2 regions of the Microbacterium sp. ZXT2-5 genome follow, and region 1 is predicted to be linked to the other one. Evidence: predicted binding sites of a transcription regulator. Region 1 holds the regulator's gene; the other holds the start of a gene.

Evidence for each region. Region 1 encodes LexA, which represses DNA repair genes until DNA is damaged. Its sites were predicted from a motif close to TCGAACANNTGTTCGA; they were not measured.
Region 2: the regulator LexA is predicted to act here: its motif matches at 2,705-2,720, upstream of ACZBH1_RS13895 (HNH endonuclease signature motif containing protein).

The regions. Positions count from the first base shown of each region.
Region 1 covers NZ_JBUZWD010000001.1:28,883-34,351, forward strand. The annotation lists gene hisH (imidazole glycerol phosphate synthase subunit HisH) at 1-190, opposite strand, end outside; gene hisB (imidazoleglycerol-phosphate dehydratase HisB) at 187-795, opposite strand; gene ACZBH1_RS00155 (histidinol-phosphate transaminase) at 792-1,886, opposite strand; gene ACZBH1_RS00160 (LysM peptidoglycan-binding domain-containing protein) at 1,948-2,316, opposite strand; gene lexA (transcriptional repressor LexA) at 2,575-3,255, shown strand; gene ACZBH1_RS00170 (hypothetical protein) at 3,325-4,857, shown strand; gene metE (5-methyltetrahydropteroyltriglutamate--homocysteine S-methyltransferase) at 4,854-5,469, opposite strand, start outside.
Region 2 covers NZ_JBUZWD010000002.1:82,103-87,571, reverse strand. The annotation lists gene smpB (SsrA-binding protein SmpB) at 1-393, opposite strand, end outside; gene ftsX (permease-like cell division protein FtsX) at 524-1,441, opposite strand; gene ftsE (cell division ATP-binding protein FtsE) at 1,438-2,577, opposite strand; gene ACZBH1_RS13895 (HNH endonuclease signature motif containing protein) at 2,731-4,077, shown strand; gene prfB (peptide chain release factor 2) at 4,140-5,252, opposite strand; gene ACZBH1_RS13885 (MFS transporter) at 5,278-5,469, shown strand, end outside.

The DNA.
Region 1 (5,469 bases):
CGGCGCGGAATGCCCCGACGCCCGGGACGAAGAGCCCGTCGGCGTCCATCACGAGGCCGCGGTCGGAGGTGAGCCGGGCGTCGGCGCCGGCCGCGACGAGCGCCTTGACCGCCGAGTGCACGTTGCCCGACCCGTAGTCCAGGACGGCGACGAGCGGCCTCTCGCGGTCGGCGGACGCCGCTGCGCTCATAGCGCGCCCTTCGTGCTCGGGACGCCCTCGACGAGGGGGTCCAGCGCCTTGGCCTGCCGGAACGCCCGCGCGAAAGCCTTGTACTCGGCCTCCGCGATGTGGTGCGGATCACGGCCGGACAGCACGCGCACGTGCACGGTCAGCGCGGCGTTGTACGAGATCGCCTCGAACGTGTGGCGCACGAGCGAGCCGGTGAAGTGGCCGCCGATGAGGTGGTGCTCGAAACCGGCCGGCTCACCGGTGTGCACGAGGTAGGGGCGGCCGCTGATGTCGACGACCGCCTGCGCGAGCGCCTCGTCGAGCGGGACCAGCGCGTCGCCGTAGCGCGAGATGCCGGACTTGTCGCCGAGCGCCTCGCGGATCGCCTGTCCGAGCACGATCGAGATGTCCTCCACCGTGTGGTGCGCGTCGATGTCGGTGTCGCCGGAGGCGCGGACGGTGAGATCGGTGAGCGAGTGCTTCGCGAACGCGGTCAGCATGTGGTCGAAGAAGGGCACCGTGGTGTCGATGCGGCTGCGGCCGGTGCCGTCGAGATCGAGCTCGAGCTCGACCGTGGACTCGCTCGTGGCCCGCCGCAGCGAGGCGGTGCGGGATGCGGCGCTCATGACGTCGATCCTACCGAGGCCAGTGCGTCCAGGAACGCGGTCGTCTCCTCCTCGGTCCCGGCGGTGACGCGGAGGTGATTCGGGATGCCGACATCGCGGATGAGCACGCCCTCGTCGTACAGCGCGCTCCAGGTCGCGCCCGGATCGGGCACCCCGCCGAACAGCACGAAGTTCGTCCACGACTCGTGCGGCGTGTAGCCGAGGGCCTCGACGGTCGCCGAGATGCGGTCGCGCTGCCCCACGATCTCATCCACCATGCGCAGCATCGTCGGGGCGTGACGCAGGGCCGCCGTGGCCGCCGCCTGCGTCAAGGCGCTGAGGTGGTACGGGAGCCGCACCAGCCGGAGCGCGTCGATCAGCGCCGGGTCGGCCGCGAGATACCCCACGCGGGCACCCGCGAAGGCGAACGCCTTGCTCATCGTGCGCGACACCACGAGCCGCTCGCGACCGGGCAGCAGCGTCAGCGCCGAGCGCTCGTCGTGGGGCGCGAACTCGAAGTACGCCTCGTCCACGATGACGATGCCGTCGGTCGCGTCGTAGACCGCCTCGACGACGTCGAGGCCCAGGGGCGTGCCCGTGGGGTTGTTCGGCGAGCACAGGAAGACGACAGCCGGCGACACGTGGGCGACCTGCGCGGCCGCGTCCGCAGCCTCGATCGAGTAGTCGGAGGACCGCGTCCCGGCGATCCAATCCGCCCCGGTCCCCCGCGTCAGGAGCGGGTACATGGAGTAGGTGGGCCCGAAGCCGAACGCCGTACGGCCGGGTCCGGCGAAGGCCTGGAGGATGTGCTGGAGCACTTCGTTGGACCCGTTCGCGGCCCAGATCTGCTCGCGGGTGAGCCCGTGTCCGAGGTAGTCGGCGAAGCCCTCGCGCAGGGCGGTGAACTCGCGGTCGGGATACCGGTTCACATCGCGCAGGGCGAGGGCGATGGAGTCGAGGATGTCGTCCGCGACCTCCTGCGGAACCGGATGCGTGTTCTCGTTGACGTTCAGGGCGACGGGAAGCGGTGCCTGCGGAGCGCCGTAGGGCGTCTGCCCGCGGAGATCGGCGCGTAAAGGGAGGTCTTCGAGACGTGCACTCACCCCTCCCATGGTAGAGCCGCGCGACACGCTCCCGCCTCGGATGACGTCGGCGGCGCGGTTCGGCCGGGCCCTACTCCGCCGAGCCGTACTCCGCCGGGATCGCCAGGCTCTGCCCGGCCTGGACGGTGACGCCGTCGAGTGCGTTCAGGCGGACGATGGCGTCGACCACGTCGCGGGGGTCGTGCCCGGGCGCGACGTCCTCCGCGATCGTCCACAGCGAGTCGCCGTGCGACACGGTGACGGTGCTGAACGACCCCGCCGGCGCACCGGCGTCGCGGGTGGCGAGAGCCGCCCCGCCGCCGATGACCGCGGCGCTGAGCGCGATCACCGCGGGCATCGCCGCCAGCGTGGCCAGGACGCGGCGGCCCCGCACCGTGAGTCGCAGACGCGTCGCACGCGCCGGCGAGGGAACGGACGTCGTGTAAGCGATCGCGGTCATGGTGTCTCCTCGTGATGGGGAGAGATTCGCATTCCCCGCTCGGCCGGGAGCGGGGAGTGCGAACCTCTCTTCCGAAGCTATCTTCGACTCTCGACGGTGTCAAGACTCGGCCCGAGTGCCGAATGATCGAACGCGACACGCGGACGGGTTGTTCCCCGTACCCCCGGTATGCGGATACGGTTTCGATACGAGAACCCCACCACGGGCCTCCGACATTCGAAGAAACAGCGCTCGCGGGCGCAGGACGGGAGCCGGAAGATGAGCGACGCGGCCGGGCGCGACAAGCCCCAGACTCGTCGGCGCAAGAGCCTCAGCGACAAGCAGCTCGCGATCCTCGAGGTGATCCAGCGCTCCATCGCGCGCCACGGGTACCCGCCGAGCATGCGCGAGATCGGCGACGCCGTCGGCCTGAAGTCGCTGTCGAGCGTGACCCACCAGCTCAACCAGCTCGAGCTCAGCGGCTACCTCCGCCGCGACGCCGGCAAGACGCGGGCGATGGAGGTGCTCATCGACCTCCCCGGGTCGGCGACCGAGAGCCCGGCCGACGCCGCGCCCTCGCTGGGCGACGCCGCCCTGGTGCCCCTCGTCGGGCGGATCGCCGCCGGCGTGCCCATCACCGCCGAGCAGCAGGTGGAGGAGATCTTCCCGCTGCCCCGCCAGCTCGTCGGCAAGGGGGACCTCTTCATGCTCAAGGTCTCGGGCGAGTCGATGATCGACGCCGCGATCTGCGACGGCGACTGGGTCGTCGTGCGCGCGCAGGCCACCGCCGACAACGGCGAGATCGTCGCGGCGATGCTCGACGGCGAGGCCACGGTCAAGACCTTCCGGCAGCGCGACGGCCACACATGGCTGCTCCCCCGCAACTCCGCGTTCGAGCCGATCCTGGGCGACGAGGCGACGGTGCTGGGCAAGGTCGTGGCGGTGCTGCGCGCGGTCTGAGCGGCTTTCACCCGAAACGCGTGACGAAGGTCCTGGCGGGGCAGCGGCGCGGCGCGCTATAAGGGGGGGATGACCGACACGACCGGCATCGCCGACGCCGCCGACCTCCGCGCGCGCCTCGAGGCGCTCGAGGCGGAGAACGCCCGACTCCGCGGTGATTCCGCGCAGGGCGCCAGGACGTCGACCGAGCCGCCCGGCAGCCGCTGGCGCGCCTTCTTCTCGGCGCTGTGCATCGTCATCGCCACGATTCTGGTGCCGGTGTCGATCGTCGCCGCGTGGGCACGCGTCGAGCTGGTCGACGAGACGCGCTTCGTCGAGACGTTCGCACCGCTGGCCGACGACCCGCAGGTTCAGGCGCTGGTCGTGCAGGAGGTCACCGCGGCGATCGACGAGTCGCTGAACCTCGAGACGGTCGTGAACGATCTCTTCGACGGCATCCAGCAGCTCGATCTGCCGCCGCGCGCCCTCGCCGCCCTCGATCTGCTGCGCTCCCCCGCCGCGCAGGGCGTGCAGAACCTCGTCGACACGACCGTCACGCGCCTCGTGCAGTCGGAGGCCTTCGCCGACGTGTGGGAGACGGCTCTGCGAGCCAGTCACCGCTCGCTGCAGGCCGTCGCGGCGGGAGGTACGGCCGGCGGCGCCGTGGTGATCACCGGCGAGGGGGAGATCGGCATCCAGCTGGGCCCGATCATCGCGGAGGTGAAGGACCGCCTCGTCGACCGCGGCATCGGGATCGCCGAGCAGATCCCCGAGATCGACAGGACGATCGTGGTGGCCCAGAGCGACGCCCTCACGGTCGTCGGCACGGTCTACAACCTCGCGGTGGCCGCGGGGTGGTGGACGCCGCTGCTGGCCCTCGTCCTCTTCGTCGCGGGGATCGCCATCGCCCGGCGGCGCTCCACGGCGGTCCTGGGAACAGGCGTCGGCATCGCGGTCGGCGCGGCCGCGCTCGCGATCGCCCTGGGCGCCGGCGGCGCCGTGCTCGCGCTGAGCGGACCGAACCTCGGCGTGCCGGCCGGCGCGCTCGCCTCGATGTACGAGCAGATCACCGGCGCCATGCGCGACACCGCGGTGGTGCTGACGCTCCTCGGCGTGGTGATCGCGGTGATCGCGTGGATGTCGGGGCGCTGGCGCGGCGCTCAGGCGGCACGCCACGGGGTCGCGTCGATGAACGCCGGGATCCGGACCGCCGCCCTCCGGCGGGGCGTGGACACCGGCCGAGTCGGCTCGTGGCTCTTCGCACAGCGCGTGCTCGTCCGGGTGGTCCTCGGCGTCCTCGCGGTGCTGTGGCTGATGCTCCTGCGGCCGTTGTCGGTCGGAGAAGTCTTCCTGGTCCTGATCGTCTGGCTCCTGGTGTGGTGGGTCACCGAACTGCTGCAGCGCCGGCCGGAGGACGCCGAGGCGGCGGCCGCGACCGACGTGGTCGCGGTGCCCCCCGCCGACGGCGCCGGGCCGGCGGGCGTCACCGACGGCGACACCCTCGTCCTCGACTCCGAGGCGGACACCCTCGTGATCGACGCGGATGCCGACACCGTGGTGGTGGAGACGCCGGATGCCGCGACCGGCGGGGCCGCGGCATCCGGGACCAAGAAGCGCCGCTAGGCCGGAACGCGCGTCCGCGCCGCCCGCGTCGCCTCGACGAGGTTCCGCAGCGACGTCACCGTCTCGCCGTACCCCCGCGTCTTGAGGCCGCAGTCCGGGTTCACCCACACGCGGCGCAGCGGGAGCTCGGCGACCGCGCGGTCGAGGAGCTCCGAGATCTCGTCGACGGACGGCACGCGCGGCGAGTGGATGTCGTACACGCCCGGCCCGATGCCGGCCGCGAAGCCCGACGACGCGATGTCGCCGATCACCTCGCCGCGGCTGCGGGCGGCCTCGATGGAGGTGACGTCGGCGTCCAGTGCCGCGATCGCATCGATCACGACGTCGAACTCCGAGTAGCACAGGTGCGTGTGCACCTGCGTCGCGGGTGCCGCGCCGGCTGTGGCGAGGCGGAAGGACGCCACCGACCACGCGAGGTACGCCGGCTGGTCGGCCACCGCCAGCGGGAGCAGCTCCCGCAGCGCCGGCTCGTCGACCTGGATCACGCGGATGCCAGCGTCCTCGAGGTCCGCGATCTCGTCGCGCAGCGCGAGGGCGACCTGGTTCGCGGTCTCGGAGAGCGGCTGGTCGTCGCGGACGAACGACCAGGCGAGGATCGTCACCGGCCCGGTC
Region 2 (5,469 bases), on a different contig from region 1:
GAACTCGCGCTTGCCCTTCGCCACCGCGATCTCGACCTTGGCGCGGCCGTCCGAGAAGTACAGCTTGAGGGGCACCAGCGTGTAGCCGCCGGCGGAGACGGCGTGCGACAGCTTGATGATCTCGTCCTTGTGGAGCAGCAGCTTTCGCGTGCGCTTGGCGGAGTGGTTCGTCCAGTGGCCCTGCGAGTACTCCGGGATGTGCACCGCGTCGAGGAACGCTTCGCCGCCGTCGATGTAGGCGTAGCCGTCGGTGAGGTTCGCGCGGCCCTCGCGCAGCGACTTCACCTCGGTGCCGGTCAGCACGAGGCCCGCCTCGTAGGTCTTCTCGATGGCGTACTCGTGGCGGGCACGGCGATTGGTCGCCACGACCTTCTCCCCGCGTTCTTTGGGCATGGCGACTCCTTATCGGTTGCTGGGCGTATGCGCCGGTTGCTGAGCGTGTCGAAGTGTGCCCCGCGGGCGGTCCCTGAGGACCGACGGCCGCACGGCAGCCTTTCAGTCTACCCCGGAGCGAGCCGCGCGATCACGCGCGGAGCCACCGCCGGATCGCGAATCCCGCCGACAGGGCCGCGAGCCCGATGCCGACCAGGATGAGAACGGGCACCACGAGCCAGGCATCCGCCAGATCGACCCAAGTCGTGACGAAGTCGACCCGGTTGCGCAGATAGTTGTCCACGCCGAAGTGCACCCCCGCGATGACGGCCGCACTGGCCAGGACGGATCCCAGCAGCGCTGCGAACACGCCCTCGAGGATGAAGGGCGTCTGGATGAACCGGTTGGATGCCCCGACCAGGCGCATGATGCCGAGCTCCCGTCTTCGCGCATACGCCGAGAGCCGGATCGTCGTGGCGATGAGGAGGACGGCCGCGATGAGCATCAGAGCCGCGATGCCGACAGCGATGTAGGTCGCCACCGTCAGTGCGGAGAAGAGCGGCTCGAGGTACTGCAGCTGGTCCTGCACCTGCTCGACCCCCGCAGTGCCCGTGAACGCCTCGATGATGACGGCCGACTGCGCCGGATCGACGAGCGTGATGCGGAAGGTCTCGTTCACCTGCTCGGGGGTGACGACGCTGGCGTCCTCCTCCCCCACCAGGTCGAGCAGCTCCTCGTAGGCCTGCTGATGGTCGAGGAACACCATGTCGCGGATGAGGGGCGACAGCGCGCTGCCGTCGAGCTTGCCGCGGACCTCCTCGATCTGCTCGGGCGTCGCCTCCCCGTCCGCGCACGTCGCCTCGTTCGTGGAGATCTCGGTGCACATGTAGATCGCGACCTGCGCGCGGTCCACCCAGAAGTCGCGCATCGTCACGATCTGCATCTGCATGAGGATGGCGGCGCCGACGAACGTCAGCGACACGAACGTGACGAGGATCACCGAGATGACCATCGAGACGTTCCGCCGGAGGCCGGTGAACGCCTCCGACATGATGAGTCCGAACCTCATGAGGTGGGCCCCACTTCGTCGTCGGGATCGGTTTCGCCGAGTCCGAGCCGGTCGGCGAGCCCCAGCTCCGCCACCTCGATCTGGTCGATGACGGGCATCGTCTGCGTCTGCGACGGCACGGCCGCGGAGGGAGGAGCGGATGCCTCCCCGGCCGCGGCGTCCTCGCCCACGGGCTCCTCGACCGCATGCTCGAGCGCCTGCGCCTTCCGCAGCTCGTCCGCCGCGAGCGCCGCCGCGGTCGCGGCCGTGGCGGCCGCGACGGCCGCGCTGGCGACACCGGGAGACACGGCATCCGTCTCTCCCGCCTGCTCGTCGTCACCGCGCACGAGAGTCGGGTCGAGGCCCGCCGCGGCGGCGAGCGAGGCCTCGCGCTGGACCTCGAGCACCGCGGTGAGGGCGGCCACGGCGGCCGCGCCGCGCTCGGGCTCCGGCGTGAGGCTGGGCAGATTCGAGCGGTCGCCGTAGCCGCCGTGCCGCTCGTCGCGCACGATCTCGCCGTGGCGGAGCTCGATCACGCGACGCTGCATCTGGTCGACGAAGCCGGCCTCGTGGGTGGCCATGACCACCGTCGTGCCGCCGGCGTTGATGCGGGCGAGCAGCTGCATGATGTCGATGGAGGTCGCGGGGTCGAGGTTGCCGGTGGGCTCGTCCGCGAGCAGGATCTGCGGACGGTTGACCAGGGCGCGGGCGATCGCGACGCGCTGCTGCTCACCACCCGAGAGCTCGTGAGGGAACCGCTTCTCCTTGCCGGCGAGTCCGACGAGGGCGAGCACCTCGGGCACGGCCTGCTGGATGAAGGCGCGTGAGGAGCCGATCACCTGCAGGGTGAAGGCGACGTTCTGGAAGACCGTCTTGGTGGGCAGCAGCCGGAAGTCCTGGAACACGGCGCCGACATGGCGGCGGAAGTACGGCACCTTGCGGTTCGACAGCGTGCGCAGGTCGCGGCCGAGCACGACGACCCGCCCTTCGCTCGGCGTCTCTTCGCGGAGGATCAGCCGCAGGCACGACGACTTCCCCGATCCCGAGGCGCCGACGAGGAAGACGAATTCCCCGCGCTGCACTTCGAAGTCGACATCGCTCAGGGCAGGCTTCGCAGTGCCGCGAAAGCGCTTCGTGACGTTCTCGAACCGGATCATGGCCTAACGAGCCTATGCGGATGACCCCCGGTGCGGTCCAGCGACACCCGAGGCTGAGGCATCCGCCGTCCGCGGATTCCCCCTTCTGTGATGGGGTCACGCGCCGCTCGCCCGCCCCGACGGAATGTCGTAGGTATGTTCTAGTGTCACAGCATGACCACCTCCGAACCGGACGGCGCGGCCGACGCCCACCCGCACGCGGGCGTCGAGCATGTGGACGACGTGCCGGTCGATGAAGACGCGTGGGCCGGCGCCGCCGCGGCAGTGCCCGACGAGCTCGACCTCGTGACCGAGGTGGACGACATGATGGCGGTCTTCGCCTCGGAGCGCTTCGTCCGCGTCGACGCCCTGCGGCGTCGCGCACTCGCCGACGAGCGCTACGGCGACGCGATCGCCGCCGTCGTCGAGAGGTCGGTGCGGCTGGAGCTCGCGGCGGCGCTGCGCGTCACCGAGGCCGCTGCGGCGCACCTGCTGGGCATGGCCCAGGCCCTCGTGCACCGGTACCCGGCGGTGCTCGAAGCCCTCCACCGCGCCAGGATCAGCGAGCGGCATGCCGAGATCCTGGTCGACGCGCTCGACGGCGTCGAGCCCGATGTGCGCGCCAGACTCACCGAGCGCGCGGCACAGCTGGCCGAGGAGCTTCCCGTCGGCGCGTTCCGCAGACAGCTCAGCAGAATGATCGAGAGCGAGCGCTCGGCGACGCTCGCGGAACGTCACGAGGCCGCTCTTCGACAGCGCCGCGTGGTGGTCGAGCCCGCCGACGATGGCATGGCGTGGCTGCACGCCTTCATCCCTGCAGTGGAGGCACGCGCGATCCAGGGCCGGATCACGGCCATGGCCAGAGTGCTGGGCGCGGCGGCCGATGAGGAGCGCACGCTCGATCAGCGGCGTGCCGACGTGCTCGGCGACCTGCTCGTCGACGGCGACACCGCGGCGCTCGTGCCCCAGGCGCGCGGCATCCGGGCCGCCGTCACCGTCACCGTGCCGGCTCTCGCATTGCTGGATGCGGCATCCGGCCCGGGGGACTCCCCCGACGCGCCGGCGGTGGTCGAGGGCGTCGGGCCGATCACGCTGTCGCGGGCGCGAGAGCTGTGCGGGGGCGCCGACGGCTGGATGCGGGTTCTCACCCATCCCGAGACCGGCGCGGTGCTCTCCGTCGGTCGCGACCGGTATCGTCCGCCGCCGGGGCTGAGGCGGCTGGTCCGGTGGCGAGCCGACAGATGCATGGCTCCCGGATGCGGGATCCCGGCCTCCAGATGCGAGATCGATCACACCGTGGCGTGGGAGCACGGCGGCGAGACCTCGCTCGACAATCTGGCTCCCCTCTGCAAGGGCCACCATACGATCAAGCACCACGGCGGCTGGCGGGTCGAACAGGTCGCAGAAGGCGGGGGCGCGCTGCAGTGGACCTCCCCTGCCGGCCGACGCTACCTCGTCACGCCCGAGCGGCGCGTGCCCGTCTTCCGCGCATCGGCCGCCGAGCCTGCCGCACCGTTCTGACGCGGATGCCGCGACCGGCGCGGGTCGGCCCGTCCGGTACGGTCACCCGTGCCCGGCGGAGGTCAGTCGTCGTCGTCCTTGCGCTTGCGCCAGCGGATGCCCGCCGAGATGAACCCGTCGAGATCGCCGTCGAAGACGATCGCGGGGTTGCCGACCTCGTAGCCGGTGCGGAGATCCTTCACGAGCTGCTGCCCGTAGAGGAAGTACGACCGCATCTGGTCGCCCCAGCTCGCGGTGATGGTGCCGGCGAGCTCCTTCTTCTTCGCCGCCTCCTCCTCGCGCTTGAGCAGGAGCAGGCGGGTCTGCAGCACGCGCATGGCGGCAGCGCGGTTCTGGATCTGCGACTTCTCGTTCTGCATCGACACCACGATGCCCGTGGGGAGGTGCGTGAGCCGGACGGCGGAGTCCGTCGTGTTGACGGACTGGCCGCCGGGACCGGACGAGCGGAAGACGTCGACGCGGATCTCGCCCTCGGGGATGTCGACCTCGACGGCCTCCTCCATCACCGGGATGACCTCGACCGCGGCGAACGACGTCTGGCGCTTGTCGGCCGAGCCGAACGGGCTGATGCGCGCGAGGCGGTGCGTGCCGGCCTCGACCGACAGCGTCCCATAGGCATAGGGCGCGTCGACCTCGAACGTCGCCGACTTGATGCCCGCGCCCTCGGCGTACGACGTGTCCATCACCTTGACGGGGTACTTGTGGCGCTCCGCCCAGCGCAGGTACATGCGCATGAGCATCTCGGCGAAGTCCGTGGCGTCGTCGCCGCCCGCGCCGGAGCGGATCGTGACGACCGCGGAGCGCTCGTCGTACTCGCCGTCCAGGAGCGTCTGCACCTCGAGCTGGCTGACGATGTCCTCGAGCTCGGCGATCTCGTGACGCGCCTCCTCGGCGGAGTCCTCGTCGTCCATCTCGTTGGCGAGTTCCACGAGCACGTCGAGGTCGTCGAGGCGCCGCTCCACGTCGGTGACGCGCTTGAGCTCGGCCTGGCGGTGGCTGAGGGCGCTGGTGACCTTCTGGGCCTTCTCGACGTCGTCCCACAGGTCGGGCGCGCCGGCCTCCTCGCTGAGGCGGGCGATGTCGGCGGTGAGTGCCTCGACGTCGACCACGGCCTTGATGTCGGCGAACGTGGAGCGCAGGGCCTGGATGTCGGCGGAGGGATCGAAGTCGAGCATGACACTCCAGACTAACGTGGAAGCGATGACCGATCACGCAGGCGCCCCCACTGCCCGCGACGTGCTGTGGCGGTTCGGCCCGATGATCTACGGCCCCACGGTGCTGTTCGCGCTCGGCGAGGGCGCCGTCATCCCGCTCATCCCCGTGATCGCCGCTCAGCTGGGCGCGGATGTCGCCACCGCCGCCCTCGTCGCCTCGGCGCTCGTCGTCGGGCAA